DNA from 2 places in the uncultured Porticoccus sp. genome. Region 2 is predicted to be linked to the other one. Evidence: predicted binding sites of a transcription regulator. Region 2 holds the regulator's gene; the other holds the start of a gene.

What was found. The regulator FNR, encoded in region 2, switches genes on or off when oxygen is low (the NO sensors DNR and NnrR bind a similar motif). The targets are predictions, from matches to a motif close to TTGATNNNNATCAA.
Region 1: the regulator FNR is predicted to act here: its motif matches at 3,908-3,921, upstream of AACZ64_RS09980 (Yip1 family protein).

What each region holds. Positions count from the first base shown of each region.
Region 1 covers NZ_CAXBHS010000010.1:32,749-40,451, forward strand. Annotated here, with positions in the region: gene AACZ64_RS09960 (FixH family protein) at 1-452, shown strand, start outside; gene AACZ64_RS09965 (heavy metal translocating P-type ATPase) at 449-2,890, shown strand; gene ccoS (cbb3-type cytochrome oxidase assembly protein CcoS) at 2,931-3,149, shown strand; gene AACZ64_RS09975 (sulfite exporter TauE/SafE family protein) at 3,149-3,883, shown strand; gene AACZ64_RS09980 (Yip1 family protein) at 4,023-4,622, shown strand; gene AACZ64_RS09985 (lipopolysaccharide kinase InaA family protein) at 4,713-5,444, opposite strand; gene gloA (lactoylglutathione lyase) at 5,740-6,123, shown strand; gene AACZ64_RS09995 (hypothetical protein) at 6,148-6,885, opposite strand; gene AACZ64_RS10000 (FTR1 family protein) at 6,887-7,684, opposite strand; gene AACZ64_RS10005 (cupredoxin domain-containing protein) at 7,692-7,703, opposite strand, start outside.
Region 2 covers NZ_CAXBHS010000002.1:5,548-13,250, forward strand. Annotated here, with positions in the region: gene AACZ64_RS02680 (DUF4399 domain-containing protein) at 1-302, shown strand, start outside; gene AACZ64_RS02685 (OmpW family outer membrane protein) at 411-1,106, shown strand; gene fnr (fumarate/nitrate reduction transcriptional regulator Fnr) at 1,209-1,922, opposite strand; gene AACZ64_RS02695 (hypothetical protein) at 1,980-3,152, opposite strand; gene msrA (peptide-methionine (S)-S-oxide reductase MsrA) at 3,354-3,950, opposite strand; gene AACZ64_RS02705 (DUF2817 domain-containing protein) at 4,111-5,199, shown strand; gene AACZ64_RS02710 (GNAT family N-acetyltransferase) at 5,196-5,777, shown strand; gene AACZ64_RS02715 (peptidase C39 family protein) at 5,728-6,324, shown strand; gene AACZ64_RS02720 (EAL domain-containing protein) at 6,354-7,703, opposite strand, start outside.

The DNA of each region.
Region 1 (7,703 bases), on a different contig from region 2:
TTCTAATAGCGCTGCCAGGTAGCGTGGTGATCGCCAGTCTGGTGACTGTCTATATTGCATTTTCCGGGGCCGATAGTCTGGTGGTGGATAATTACTATCGCGACGGCCTTGCCATCAATCAGGTGCTGGAGCAGGATCGACGTGCCGAAGCGTTGGGGCTCTCTGCCGAGTTGCGTCTGGATGCCACCAGTGGTGAGTTGTTTGTCACTATTGATACGGTCCATCCACTACCAGAGCAGCTTGCACTGTTGTTGTTTCATCCAACAGACTCAAAACGTGATCGCGAGATGCTGCTGACCGAGATCACCGGCGGCCACTACCGCACCGACCTCAATCAGCCATTGCTGTCGCGTTATTACCTGCGGGTATTACCCGAACCCGACAGGGATTGGCGGTTAGTCGGCGAGCTGAATTTTGCAACTGCAGATCAGATTATCCTGAGGGCGGAATGACGCCACAATCCTGTTATCACTGTGGATTGCCAGTTCCCGCCGGTACTGACTGGGTACTGGTGATTCAGGGGGAGCCAAGGGCTATGTGTTGTCCGGGCTGCCTGGCCGTTGCCACGGCTATCTGTGATGGTGGATTGGCGCGCTTTTACCAGTATCGTACGAAGAGCGCTAATCGTCCGGAAGCTCCGGATCAGGCATCGCTGGCAGTTTATGATTTGCCTGAGGTGCAAGCGGATTACGTGGAGACTGTCGATGACAACCGGCAGATTCGCCTTTTGATAGGGGGCATTACCTGTACAGCCTGTGCCTGGCTGATCGAGAATCACCTGAGTAAATTGCCGGGGGTGATTGAGGTGCGGGTTAATGTCACCAGCCATCGAGCATTCATCACCTGGAACCCAGAATCACTGAAACTCAGTGAATTATTGGAAGAGCTACAGCAAATCGGCTACGACCCTCGTCCCGTTAGTGACGAGGCTATACGCCAGTTGCGAGATCATGAAAATCGCCGCTTTCTGCAACGTTTGGGTATTGCCGGACTGGGGATGATGCAGGCGGGAATGGTCGCCATTGGTCTTTACGCAGGCGCCTTTCAGGGTATGGAGCCCGAGTGGCAAAATTTCCTGCGTTGGGTCAGCTTTATTATTGCCCTGCCGGTGGTTTTGTTCTCGGCCTATCCTTTCTTTAGAGCTGCATGGTACAGCTTGCGTCAAGGCCATCTGATCATGGATGTTCCGGTCTCACTGGCGATAATCCTCGGTTTTTCAGCCAGCTGCTGGGCTACCGTGACCCGAACGGGCGAAGTTTATTTTGACTCTATTGCCATGTTCACATTTTTTTTACTGTTGGGGCGATATTTCGAGATGCGGGTTCGCCATCGCAATGACATGCGAGCCGAATCGCTCGGCCAATTGTTGCCGGTGACAGCCAGGCGATTGAACGGCAATAAAGAGGAGACGATTCCGGTCAAGCTGCTGTTGCCTGGGAACCTGATTCGCGTTGCCTCCGGTGAAACCATTCCCTGTGATGGAGAGATTACCGAGGGTGTCAGCAGCGTGGTCGAAGCTGTTCTCACCGGCGAACAGATGCCGGTCGGTAAATCCCCCGGTGATGTGGTTTCTGCGGGAACCGTCAACAGTGAGAACCCCTTGCTGATCAGAGTGTCTGCCGTTGGTCATCAGACCCGTTTGTCGGCAATTTTGCAGTTGGTTGAAAAGGCGCGCAGTGATAAACCAGCAGCGGTTGCGATGGCTGATCGGGTGGCGGGTTATTTTGTCGCTGCCGTGTTGGTTGTCTCCGCCCTGGTGGCTTTTTGGTGGTGGCAGCACCAACCGGAGGAAGCTATTTGGGTTGTGCTCTCTGTGCTGGTTGTTACCTGCCCCTGCGCGTTATCTTTGGCAACGCCAGCCGCTATTGCGGTGGCAACAGGCGAGTTGCGTCAGCGCGGTTTTCTGATCAGTCGAAGTCGGATGCTGGAGGTTTTGTCGCAAGTCGATCGAATTGTTTTTGACAAAACGGGCACGTTGACACTGGGTGATCTGAGTATCGTTGAGGTGATTGAGCTGGCTGACCAAAAAGAATCTGATGTGCTGGCTATCGCTGCGACCCTGGAGCAGGATTCCAGGCATCCCATTGCCAGGGCTTTTGCCGGCACAGCGGTGACGGATAGGGGAACTGACGTTGTTCAGGAAGTCGGATCAGGCATTTCCGCTACGATTGATGGAAGTCGCTTTGCTATCGGTCAGCCGGACTATATCAGCAGGTTGTTTGATCTTCCCATGCCAGCTATGGCACCAGTTGATGCAGGCCAGTTACCACTTCTTTTGGCGGAACAATCCCGGCCACTGGCCTGGATTATTTTACAGGATCAGTTGCGCTCCGGTGCGGCGTCTGCCATTCAGCAGCTGACAGCGCAGGGTCTGGAGACAGTTTTACTGAGTGGTGATCGTGTTGCAGCGGTTGAAAATATGGCGACCAAGCTGGGTATTCAGCAGTGGTTCGGGCAGCAGAGTCCAGCGGCAAAACTCGATTGGGTCAACCGCTGTCAGCAGGCCGGGCACCGGGTGTTGATGGTTGGTGATGGTATCAATGATGTGCCTGTACTGAGCGGTGCCGATGCCTCAGTGGCACTGGGTGATGCCAGTGATTTCGCCAGAATCCATGCTGACAGTATATTGCTATCGGGCAACCTCAATACATTGCCGGAAGTGATCGGTCTTGCCAGACGGACACGCCAGATCATTCGTCAGAATCTCACGTGGGCATTACTCTACAATCTCCTGGCATTGCCGCTGGCCGTGGCGGGAATGATTCCTCCCTGGGCGGCCGCGATTGGTATGTCTGCCAGTTCGCTATTGGTTGTGGGTAATGCCCTGCGGCTGAGTCGGCGTGGCGACGTACCCATGATGTGCTCACAACAGCCTTGTTTTGCCACGTGACGATGGCTGATACTTTTCATCTTTGGCAGGTTATAACCCAATGACCAGTTTGTATTTGCTGATCCCTGTGTCCTTGATTTTCTGTGCATTGGCGATCTGGTTTTTTTTCTGGGCAGTAAACAGTGGCCAGTATGATGATCTAGAGGGGGAGGGCGAGAGAATACTATTTGACGATGGGGCTGATGACCCTGTTGAGGTTGATGTCGAGGCTCGCCCCCGTCAACCTGAAGACTCTCCACCTTCAAAGAGCCCGGAATAATGTTTGAATTTGACAGTATGTCCATACTGGCAATGCTGGTTATTGGTTTGATGGGTGCCGGGCATTGTGTTGGTATGTGTGGCGGGATTGTCGCCGCACTGGGTTTTGCCGCCGATGATCAACGCAGGCGTTGGCCAATCCTCCTAAGCTACAATCTAGGGCGAATTACATCTTATGGGCTTATCGGTGCGCTGGTCGGTCTGCTGGGATTGTTTGGTCATGAATACCTGTCTCTGGGGCCTTCACTGCGTATTTTTGCGGGGGTGCTGCTTATTCTGATGGGGTTGTATCTGGCGGGTTGGTGGCACTTCCTGTCCTGGCTTGAGCGTGGGGGGCAACATGCCTGGCGCCATATTCAGCCTTTCGCAACCAGGTTGTTCCGTGTCCGCACGGTTGGCAGGGCCTTTCTGTTTGGTATGTTATGGGGTTGGTTACCCTGTGGCCTGGTGTATTCGGCACTGGTTTACGCCGCTGCCACTGCTCACCCCGTGTCGAGTGCACTATCCATGATGGCGTTCGGCCTGGGCACGTTGCCGGTCATGCTGGCCGGGGGCGTTTTTTCCAGTCAGCTAAAGCGGTGGTTGCAGATTCGTGCTTTGAGAACAGCCATGGGGATGATAGTTATCGTATTTGGTGCGTGGACCCTCTGGAATGCGATGGCACATAATCATCAACGAGAAGTGATTTCTGAACAAAGTGATGGGGTCAGTGCTCATCAGCACATGCACCATTGACTGTAGTAGGTGTTATAAGGGTTATTGATTTCGATCAATGCCAACGATTTGATTTAAGCGGTATAAAAGCAGGTGTTTTATAATAAACTATATGTCTGTTGGCCGATTGTTAGTCTTAAATAAGAAAAACGGGGATTTTATGCTAGGTCACATTGCCGGGTTACTCTACGATCCACAGTCCGAATGGAAGAAAATTGCTGCACTGTCCGATGAGACAATCAAGCGCATGGCCATCTATTTTATTTTTCTGGGTATGATCCCTGCGATCGGGTTTTATATTGGAACAACGAAGTTTGGATGGACGATTGTCCATGATGAGCCCACCAGGATTACCGAAGCTAGCGCAATACCCTTGATAGTCATGTTTTACTTTGCCCTGATGGGCGCGCTGGTATTTATTGGCTGGATGATTGCCTGGATGTCGAAAACCTATAATAGTGAATCGAGCCCATTAAAAGGGTTTGTGTTTATGGGTCTCTGTTGTAGCCCGGTTTTTCTGGCAGGTATTTTTGCGGTTTATCCGATTTGGTGGCTGGATCTTCTGCTTGCTATCGCCGCCTGCAGTTATGCAATTCGGTTGATGTACCTCGGGATTCCCGATGTGATGAATGTGCCGGAGGACCAGGGTTTTCTCTATGCCAGTGCGATTTTTGCTGTTTCCCTTGTGTATGTGGTGGTTGTTCTGGTAGCTACCGTCTTGCTCTGGGAATATGTCGCGGCACCGGTTTTTACCGATTGAGAACAACGCTTTATAGAAACCGGGCGTAAGCCCGGTTTTTTTTGCCTGGGATTTTTTTTCAGCCAGTCGTCGATAACCGGGGTTGCGGGGTTAGTTGCAATCGGTTGTGGAAAGCCAGGGCACACCTTTGTTTGGACTGAGGTAGGAAAATTGTCGATAGGTGGAATTGAAAATGCCCCAGTGGCGTTCAGTCATCGCGGGCATATGTCGGCGCATCTGGCGTATGTCGTGCCGGGAGGCCTGGCTAATTGATAACCGTCGACGGCATTTTTCGAGATCAATCAGTGCGACTTCAATCTCGTTGCTGCCCTTCCTTTCATGACGAAAAAAAATGTGTTTATCATACAGACAGCCATGCTGCCAGCGACTATTGTGAAGTCTTGACAGAATCTCGCCAAGTTTTCGGGAGAGAGCATCGAGTGTCTCTTTTTTCACGAAATCGTCAGTTACGCTCTCCTGCCATGCCTCAACACTGGAAAACCCAGCCAATTCCCGAGTCGCCAGAATTGCCTGAATTGCCCCCTGGTGAAGGCGTGTTTGCGAAAAGACGACTTCCGGCGTTGATATTCCCAGCTTGTGGCACACATCCAGCCGGTGGGTTTCACGGGCTATGGTGGCATAGCCCAGTGGATGTCTGAGACTGCGACAAGTATGGTCAGTCTGTTTTTTGATGTAGTAGGTGGCGCCATTGATTCGGCATCGCTGGACACCACTTATTCCGCCCCGTCGATGGTTTGGTTCTTCAACCCAGGGGCCTTCCATTTCCCACCAGTAGTCAAAATCACTATCTGTTTGAGCGTCTCTTGATAACGTATTGATCATTATTATTACTCTTTTCTGGATAACGGTGAATGTCACGGTTGTTACATAAAAAGTACACAAAAATAGCTGAAAAAGCAAAACAGGGGACTGTGGAAAAAAATCTCTTGGTCGTGGGCCTGGATTATTTGAAAAGCCAGTGACCCAATTGACGTCTTTGTTAAAGGTTTTATTTGATTCAATTCCGATTTACTTTGTAGCATGGCTTTTTAGCCGAGACTGGTTGGAACTCAATACTCTTGCAAGCCGTTGTGGGTAAGTGCGTGCAGATTCCAGGAATAACTAGAGAGGTAAGTTTATGCGTTTATTACATACCATGTTGCGGGTGAGGGATCTCGACACTTCCGTTCGCTTTTATACCGATGTGCTGGGAATGCAACTTTTGCGGCGCAAGGATTTCCCCGATGGCCGTTTTACGCTCGCATTTCTGGGTTATGGTGATGAGTCGGCAAACACTGTGCTTGAGCTTACCCATAACTGGGATACTTCCACTTACAATCTCGGTGATGCCTATGGGCATATCGCCATTGGTGTGGAGGATGTCTATGCCGCCTGCGAGCGAATTCGCACATCGGGGGGGAAGGTTGTCAGGGAGCCCGGCCCAATGAAGCACGGCTCGACAGTGCTGGCTTTTGTGGAAGACCCGGATGGTTACAAAATTGAATTGCTGTCAGATAGTTGAGATTGTCGAAGATTGCCTTCCCCCCTAAAATTCATACTCAATCAGAACCCGTAGCGTATTGTTGGCGCTTTTATCATTCATGCCAAAGAGGAGGCCTGCCTCCCAGTGCAGACTGCGCCTGACGCCGGTCTGTATGTTGCCCATTAATACGGGCCCCAGCGCAACGGTTTGCTCATTAACATAGAGCTCCACTGCCGGTTCAATCCAGCGTGACAGGCGATAGCGTGTCTGCAGGCCCACTGATGATTCAATCTCATCCTCAATGTCTGAGCCCCATTCCTGGCTGATGATGATATTGGCAGTACCGCTCCAGCGGCCCCACTCCTTTTCGGCGAGAATCCCGGTGGAAAACTCCCAGATATTTTCCTTGGCCTGTTTTTCCAGCTCAAACAGGATACCCCAGTCAGCCCAGTATTCCCCCTGTTCAGTGAGTTGCCATTTGGCTTCCACTTCATAAGCCGCCAGCGAAAAACTACCATTGTCAGATTTGTCACCTGTCAAATATACCTCGCCAAACCAGCGGTCGCCAAAAGCTCGACCATAGGAAAAGCGATACAGCTGGCGATGATCCGGTTGGTCGGGCTGATCGTCCTGATAGATTGCACGCCATTCCAGTTCCTGTTCCAGAGCGTCCACATAGGGATGGTAGATTTTATCCACGGCATTGCCATCGGCAAGGGACATCACCGGGATGGTGAGACAGAATAAGATGCCTAACCCTCGAGTTACAAAGCCGAGAGGTGTCTGGACGGTAGTGTGCATACTAGTTGTCACCCGTATTTGTGCGACGGCTACGGAATTGGTTGAGATGGCCTAGTGTGGCGGAGATGCTGACCAGTAGAAAACCAAGACCATAGGCGATTGCCTGAAAAAGTGATGGAGTAGCTTCATAACCGATCAGGGCATAGAGCAGGTGCCCGGGGATGGAATCCTCCGGTAGCCAAATTGAGCTGTCCCAGAGAACCGGAGAATAGGTGATCCAGTCAACCTGGGTCAGCAGGAGGGTTGCCTGAGATGCCATGGTGCCGCCGATCAAGGCCAGCAATAAAATACAGGTGCAGAAAATCCATCTCGCAGGAAGGCTGAGCAAACCAAAGTACAGCAATACCCCTGCGCTCAGACCAATCCCGGCCCCAATTCCTGCACCGGTAAATGTTGGCTGGATGCTCTCCTGATGGTTGAGTATGCCGCCCAGATAAATCACGATTTCGGCCCCTTCACGGCTGAGTGCAAGGGCGACACAAATGGACATCAGGTAGGGTAGCGCATGCCTTGAGGGTGACGGAGGTAACGTTGAATACAGTCCTATCCCTGTTAGCAGGCCGAGAACAGCAAGCATGATTCCGGCGATAAGAATTTCCTGGCCAGCATAGTCCAACCATTCAGAAATCGTAGCCAGGTTGACCGATAGAACGAATGCGCCAATGCCGCCCAATATCATTCCGGTGCCGAACCATCGGGCACTGAGTTGAAGTTGTCTGGAAAGCACCAACAAGATGCTTATTAATAGTGCGGCTTCCAGTATCTCCTGAAGTATCAGTACGACTGAATTCAGAAACATAAGTGTCTCATTCTGATGG
Region 2 (7,703 bases):
AAACCGTAAGCAGTCCGGTGACTGTGCGATTCGGTTTGAGTGGTATTGGTGTTGCGCCGGCAGGTGTTGAGCGGGAACATACAGGGCATCATCATTTACTGATTAATGTTCAGCAATTGCCTGATATGGACAAACCGATTCCGGCTGACGATCAACACCGTCACTTTGGTGGTGGCCAGACTGAGGTGAGTCTTGAACTGCCTCCTGGCGAACACAAGCTGCAATTGCTCCTCGGAGACCATTTTCATATTCCGCACAACCCTCCAGTACTTTCTGAGCCAATAATCATTAAGGTGTATTGATCTAGCGCAAGTCGATGATTCTGTTTACTTAACCCAGATCAAATGGTGGTAGTGAAGCGCTTGGTTTAATGGCCTTGTCTTTTAGTGCTACCTTTCTGGAGAAAGTAAATGTTCAAGCAAAAAGCATTGTCGCTGGCAATTCATATGACCCTGGCCGGGAGTCTTTTGGCCGGGACCACAGGTGTTATGGCCTACGAGGCGGGAGATGTTATTGTCCGTGCAGGTGCCGCAACGGTTGAACCTAACGATGACAGCAGCCGTCTTACACTTAATGGTGCCGGGTTGCCGAACAGCAAGGCCTACGTCGATTCCGACACTCAGCTCGGTCTTACCTTGACCTATATGTTGACGGATCACCTGGGTTTAGGCCTGTTGGCAGCCACCCCCTTTAAACACGATATTAAAGCCAAAAATTTGTTGGTTCCCGGAAAGATTGATGCGGGTTCGACCAAACATTTACCACCTACCCTGACGCTGCAATATTTTCCGATGAAAGCTGAGTCCCGCTTCCAGCCCTATGCCGGGGTCGGTATTAACTACACAAAATTTTTCGAAGAGGATGTTGCCAGTGAACTTGAGGGTATTGTCGGTGCAGGCGGCAAGTTAAAACTTGATGACTCCTGGGGTGTGGCGTTTGAACTGGGTATGGATTATGCGTTGTCCGACCGTTGGGTAGTCAATGCCGCAGTGTGGTATATCGATATCGATACCGATGCGAAATTCAATTTCCCGGGTGCTGAGGTGAAGACCAAGGTGGATATTGATCCACTGGTCTATATGGTGGGTATAGGCTACAAGTTTTAACTAAGAACTTGGTTAGCTAGTTGTACAAAAGCCGGTTTCATAAACCGGCTTTTTTGTTTCTGTATCAATTAAAAGCCAGAACAGGGGGTTAATTGAAAAAACTTAGTTGGCGAACTCGCGTAGTTTGTCCAGGTTGAGCAGTTCTACTTCCTTTTTATCGACCTTCAGCAATGCCTGTTTTTGAAAGCGACTTAATACCCGGCTGACCGTCTCAACAGTAAGTCCCAGATAATTACCGATGTCTGCACGTGACATCGGTAATCTGAACCGTGTGGCAGAGAGTTTAAGTCGGAAATTGCGGTTTGAAATACTCATCAACAGTGTTGCCACCCGCTCCTCGGCCGTATTTTTGCTGAGTAGGCTAAGAAGTTGTTGATCCCCAGTGATTTCGAGGCTCATCAACTGGAAAAAGTGGCGTTGCAGTGTGGGGATGGCAATGCTCAGTTCCTGAAGACGGTTGAAAGGGATTTCACAGACGGAGGAGGTTTCCATCGCGACGGCAGAATTGGTGTATCGATTCTGGCCTATACCATCCATACCGAATATCTCCCCCGGGAGGTGAAATCCAGTCACCTGTTCCTGGCCACTATTGCTGATTGTATAACTTTTGATCGAGCCACTGCGAACCGCAAAGACAGAATCGAATTCTTCCCCAGCATGGTAGATATGGTAGTCCTTTTGAAGAGGTTTTCCTCGCTGAATGATTTCGTCCAGACGTTCTACTTCCTTGGTTTGCAGTGCAAGCGGGAGGCAGAGCGCATTCATGCGGCAGTCACCGCAGTGGAATGTATTATTGTGGGGGCAGACCGAATCCATCAGACATCTCTCTGAGCCTATTATGTCTCATTATAGCGACGATCATGATAACGGTCATTAATGACCGTTACATCGACACGCCTGGAGACTATCGCAGAAATATCGGAGATGGTCGAGACCCTGAGTGGACAGCACCAAATAATCAGACTCTCTGGTGAGCCAGCCCATAGACAGAGCATTTTGGAAAAGTTTGGCGAGCTCCGGGCATAACTTGATGGTCAGGTCACAACTGGTCAGACGTACCCGATGAAAACAGAGTAACTGGTTGACCAGTTGCCAGGGTGGCAGGTTTTGCGGTTGATGATCTGGAAAGAGCCCTGTGCAATGTACAGGAAGATGCTTTTCATCAAGTGCCTGTCGATAGTCGTGAATTGAGTCGGTATTCTGATAGAAGCCATCACCAAATTTACCCAGTGCTCCAAGGCCAATACCAACCCAGTCTATCAGGCTGTCTCTGGCCATGCCCCAGGGGGTATATTGGAGAGCCTTGATCTGGCGAAGTTGCAGAAGTTTGTGCCCTTGAATGATAAAAAAACGATCCGCCAAAAGTTGATAGTGTTGACTGCTCATTCTCTGCGAGAGTTGGCTGAGGGTTGCTGCACCCTCCATTGTTTGTAGCCCCTGTAACTCAATAATTGCCGGTTGATAGCGGATTAACTCTGTGAGCCAGTGGTCCAATGTATCCGGGTCGGCCTGATTGACCTGCAGGCAGCAGTGCCACTCTCCAAAGTGAAAGTCACTGGCTGTTGTCAGGATCGATGTAAACTGCTGTTTGTGGGGTGGTATTGCGGCATTAATGGTTAGTCGGAAGCAGTCAAAATGCAGTCCTTTCATTAAGGCCAGTTTTTCGGCAGTTATATCTGTAAGCGTGCATTCAAAACCGTATTCACACGCTTTCTTGTTTCGGGGGTTAAAATAACTGTTGGATAAAAAAACCAGTTCTGTGAGTTCACCCCTGTTCATGCCTTGTAATGGCCTGTTTCTGAGCCAGAATTTCACCAAAGGCTGGTATCTGAAGACAGGCTGAATCAGCTCAATCTCCCTGCTGACCAGCTCGGGATAAGCGCTATTGGCATTGCTCGGAATATAAAGGTTCAGCGCAATCGGTGAGATTGACGTGCGCCGCTTCCTCAGTTGTTCCTTGGGACAACTGACCAGGGATTTGAAAAACTCTGCCTCAATATCAGAGTGAGGGCAGAACAGGTTGTTGGCTAACGTCGCAACTTGCATTTGCCGGCTGACTCACAGGTGACAATAGGATTAGTTGCTGAGGTTAAGCGGAATTACTGAATCTCCCCATGATATGGGTCAAATTTATGATGTTAGGATGCATGAGCTCCATCATGAAATGGATGAAAAAAGGCGTGATTGCCGTCAACAGGTTCGGTTGACGACCTTTATTACCTAGTCAAAATGCCGGGCTCAATGCTCTCAGAAGGGAAGGTCCACGTTATTCCAGAGACGCTTTAGTCGCGTATCACGACCACATCCATTTCGGTAATAACGATAACGCGCAGGATTTTTCAGATAGTAATCCTGGTGATACTCCTCAGCGGGGTAAAATTTACTGGCCGGTAGAATTCGGGTGGCAATCGGGTTGTTCAGAATGTTGCTGTCGATTAATGCGCTTTTACTGTTCCGGGCGGCGGTTCTTTGTTCGTCATTCAGGGGGAAGATAGCACTGAGATATTGACTTCCCCGGTCACAAAACTGGCCTTTACCATTTTCCGGATCAATATTTGTCCAGAAAGTTTTCAGCAGTGCCTCATAGCTGACCTTTTTTGGGTCGTAGGTGACCTCTACCACCTCGAAATGACCGGTTTTGCCACGGGTGACCTCCTCGTAGGTGGGGTTCTCGGTTTTCCCTCCCGTATAACCCGAGATGGTGCTGATCACGCCCTCCAGTTTGTCGAAGGGTGGCTCCATGCACCAGAAGCAGCCACCGGCAAAGAGGGCCTTTTCCGTATCGGCGTAGGTTGTGAGGGGAACCCCAGTCAATAACACCAGAAAAATAATTTTTTTTATCATTTGATTTGCCCGTTGATCTATCCGGTTAAGCTCCTTTGACCCGTGAGGGTAGACAGGGTTCAGAAGAAACTGGCCGGTGTTTATTTTAGCTAAAAGGGACCGAGTGACTTACCCATAATATGGATTGAGGCTATGATCGAGATCCGTTCCAGGTACTATTATGCCGTTTCAATCGACCCTCCAATGCTTTTCGCTGCAAAGCTTCCCCGATCATTATCGTCAGGGCTGTGAGCTATGGGAGAGGGCGCTTGAATCCCAGAAACTGCCGTTCACGCGGCTTGATTTCACACTCTCTCCACAGGATAACCTACTGTGTCAAACCGGGTGGATTGGTAATCTGGATGCCGAAGCTGTGTTGGTTGTCATCGGTGGTACACACGGTATCGAAGGTTTTACCGGGACTGCAGTACAGGTTGACTGGATGCAAATGGTTGCCAATGGCCTCATAGCGCTTCCGGATCATACGGCGATGTTGATGATAAATGCGCTTAACCCGTGGGGGTATGCCAATAATCGTCGTTGTGACGATCAGGGCATTGATGTGAATCGGAATTTTATTGATTTCAGTCAGCCGCTCCCGATAAATCCGGGGTATGAGGAGTTGCAGCCTCTGCTTGGTATCCGTGATAGAGACGCCAGAGCCAAAGCCATAGATGGCTATTGTCTGCGGGTGGGCCAGCGGCCCTATGAAATTGCATTCAGTGGTGGCCAGTTTAATGATCCTGCCGGGCCATTTTACGGTGGACAACGCCCCGGATTCAGTCGGGGAGTGATTGAGTCCCTGATACGGCATTATTCTCTTGCCAACCGGTATTTGGCCGTTGTCGATGTGCATACCGGTTTGGGGCCCTATGGGTACGGTGAGGTTATCTGTGACCATCCGCTGGGCACTGATGGCTTAATGACAGCCATTGAATGGTTCGGTCCGGGTTGCGGTCTGCCCTCGACAGGCAAGTCCAGCTCCGTGCCAAAACTGGGTCTGCTCGATTACGCATGGCATCAGGTTATGGGGCCGAAGAGCTGCTTTGTGACGCTGGAATTCGGCACAATGGGCACTGCGGCACTTTTTGATACGCTCCTTGACGAAGCCAGTGCCTGGTCCAGTTCTGAATGTGCCTCGAGCCACTCAAAGGCAGTGGTGGCTGAGCAGATGAAAGCACATTTCTACCCTAAGGACAATCACTGGCGTGAGGCCGTGATATTTCGGGCGAGGCAGGTGCTTCATCAAGCGCTTGTGGGGGTTTCATGAATCAGCTACCACTATCAATACGCCCTGTTTCACAGGAGGATCTCAGTGCCTTGCTGCGGCTGGAAAATAAATGCTTCACTACTGACCAGCTAAGCCGCCGTAGTTTCCGGCACTGGATACAGGCAGAAAACTGTGCATTTATCGTTGCGGAATACGGCGACGTTATTGTCGGTTACAGCCTGATTATTTTCTTTAAAGGTACAACGCTGGCACGACTCTATTCAATTGCTACTGATCCTGATTATCGTGGGCGTGGTATTGCCAGGACATTGATGGAAGCCGGTGAACAGATCAGCAAGGATGCCGGGAGAGTATTTCTGCGCCTGGAAGTGAGTGTGGATAATACAGCCGGAATCGCCCTCTACGAGTCCATGGGGTACCAACCCTTTGGTATTTATCGTCATTATTACGAAAACAGCGATGATGCACTGCGTATGCAAAAGTGTATTCGCGCCGCCGGTTGCCGAAAACCGGGCCATTCCCTGGATACAGCAAACAACGACTTTTACCTGTGGGCCGGCGGCATTGATGATGGCCATGCGAGGGCTGTCAAAAAATTATCAACCGACCCAGCATGAAGAACTGCAAATCTGGCGCGAAGCTACCACGATTTTCATGACATCTGGCCATGGCGGTTGCCATCCGATCGGTCTGGCTTTGGCCGCCACACACCGGAATTATCCAGTGGAGGTCTGGATTAATAAGGAAACTACCTTGTTTGTTGATGGGGTGAGAGGAGAAAATAAAAAACGGGTATTGGAGCTTGTCCACCAGGATTTTGTTCTGCAGGCAAAAAAGGAAAAAATAAAAGTCCGGTATAGAGACTTCCATCACTCTCATCTGATCAGTGAATTCAAGAAAGGCAACATACCGATTATTCTGATCAGTACCTATCGCCTCGACGGTAGAAAGGCCCCTCATTGGGTGACTATGAGTGGGTATGATGAGGATTGTCTATATGTGCATGATTCCGATCCGGATCCCGATGAACAGAGTGCCAGTGGCCTAGACAGTCAACACCTGCCTATTGCCCATGAAGATTTCCTGAAAATGTCCCGGTTTGGCAGAAACCCGATTCGCACAGCGGTCATTGTCAGGAAGCGCACGAGTAAACGGCTTTGGTAGAAATCAGTAGCCACATCCTTGATAACCATTTATTTTAAAGTGGATGTGAGCAATGCGGGAATAAGTTCGGCTGCTACGGGTTTACTGAAAAAGTAGCCCTGATATTCATCGCAGCCGTGATCCTTCAGAAATTGCCACTGTTCTGTTGTCTCCACTCCCTCTGCCACGGTTTTAAAGCCCAAGCCTTTTGCGATGCCGATAATGGCTACCACAATGGCCTGATCCTCTGCGTTGTTGCCCAGTCCGTCGACAAACGATTTATCAATTTTGAGTTTTTTTACCGGATAGCTTTTCAGGTAGCTGAGTGATGAATAACCCGTGCCGAAGTCATCAATAGAAAGCGTGATGCCCAGGGCCTGTAACTGATGCAGGGTGATCAAGGTCCTGCTTGAGTGCTCCATTGCGATGCGCTCCGTTAATTCGAGCTCTAACATTGCGTGAGGCAATTGATATTTCTCAAGTATGTTATCTACCGTTTGAGAGAAGTTATCCTTGTAGATTTGTACTGCTGAAAGGTTGACCGCAACTGACGTGAGCGTTAGCCCTTCAGATAACCAGGTTGCCTGTTGCCTGACGGCGGTTTCCAATACCCAGTTACCGATATCAACAATCAGACCACTTTCCTCTGCTATGGGGATAAAGCGACCGGGATAGATCATGCCCATCTCAGGGTGCTCCCATCTGACCAAAGCTTCGACACCAAAGATTTTGCCGGATTGCATATCAACCTGTGGTTGATAGTGGACAGCCAGCTGTTGTTTGCCAATGGCTTCCCGTAACTCATTTTCAATCAATAGTGTTTCGTCGGCGTCACTACGCATGACTTCGTTGAATATCTGATAGTTATTGCAGCCTTTTTGTTTAGCCTGGGCAAGTGCGGCATCAGCGGATTGGATTAGTCGTTCAATATTACTGCCGTGATCAGGAAAAAAGGCAATACCTATACTGGCGGTAAGGGTAAGACGACGTTCTTTGATATCCACTGGGTAGGTAATGATATCCAGTAACTCTTGAGCAATTCTCTTGACCTGACTGGTATCGACACCCGGCAATAGCAAACAGAACTCATCGCCTCCTGCTCTACTGAGAGTCGCACTCAGATTCAACTCTGCGGTAAGTCGCTGGGAAAATTGCTTCAGAACCTCATCGCCAACACTGTGGCCGAGGGAATCATTGATGATACTGAAACGATCGAGATCAATAAAAAGCAGCGATACCTGCGTGCCGGACGCTTTTGCCGCTGCCAGAGCCACACGAGCTTTCTCATTCAGCAGTGTGCGGTTTGGCAGGCCAGTCAATGCGTCGTAATTACTTAGATAGCGTATTTTCTCCTCTTTTATACGGTGTTCGGTAACATCTGTTGATATGCCACACAGGGC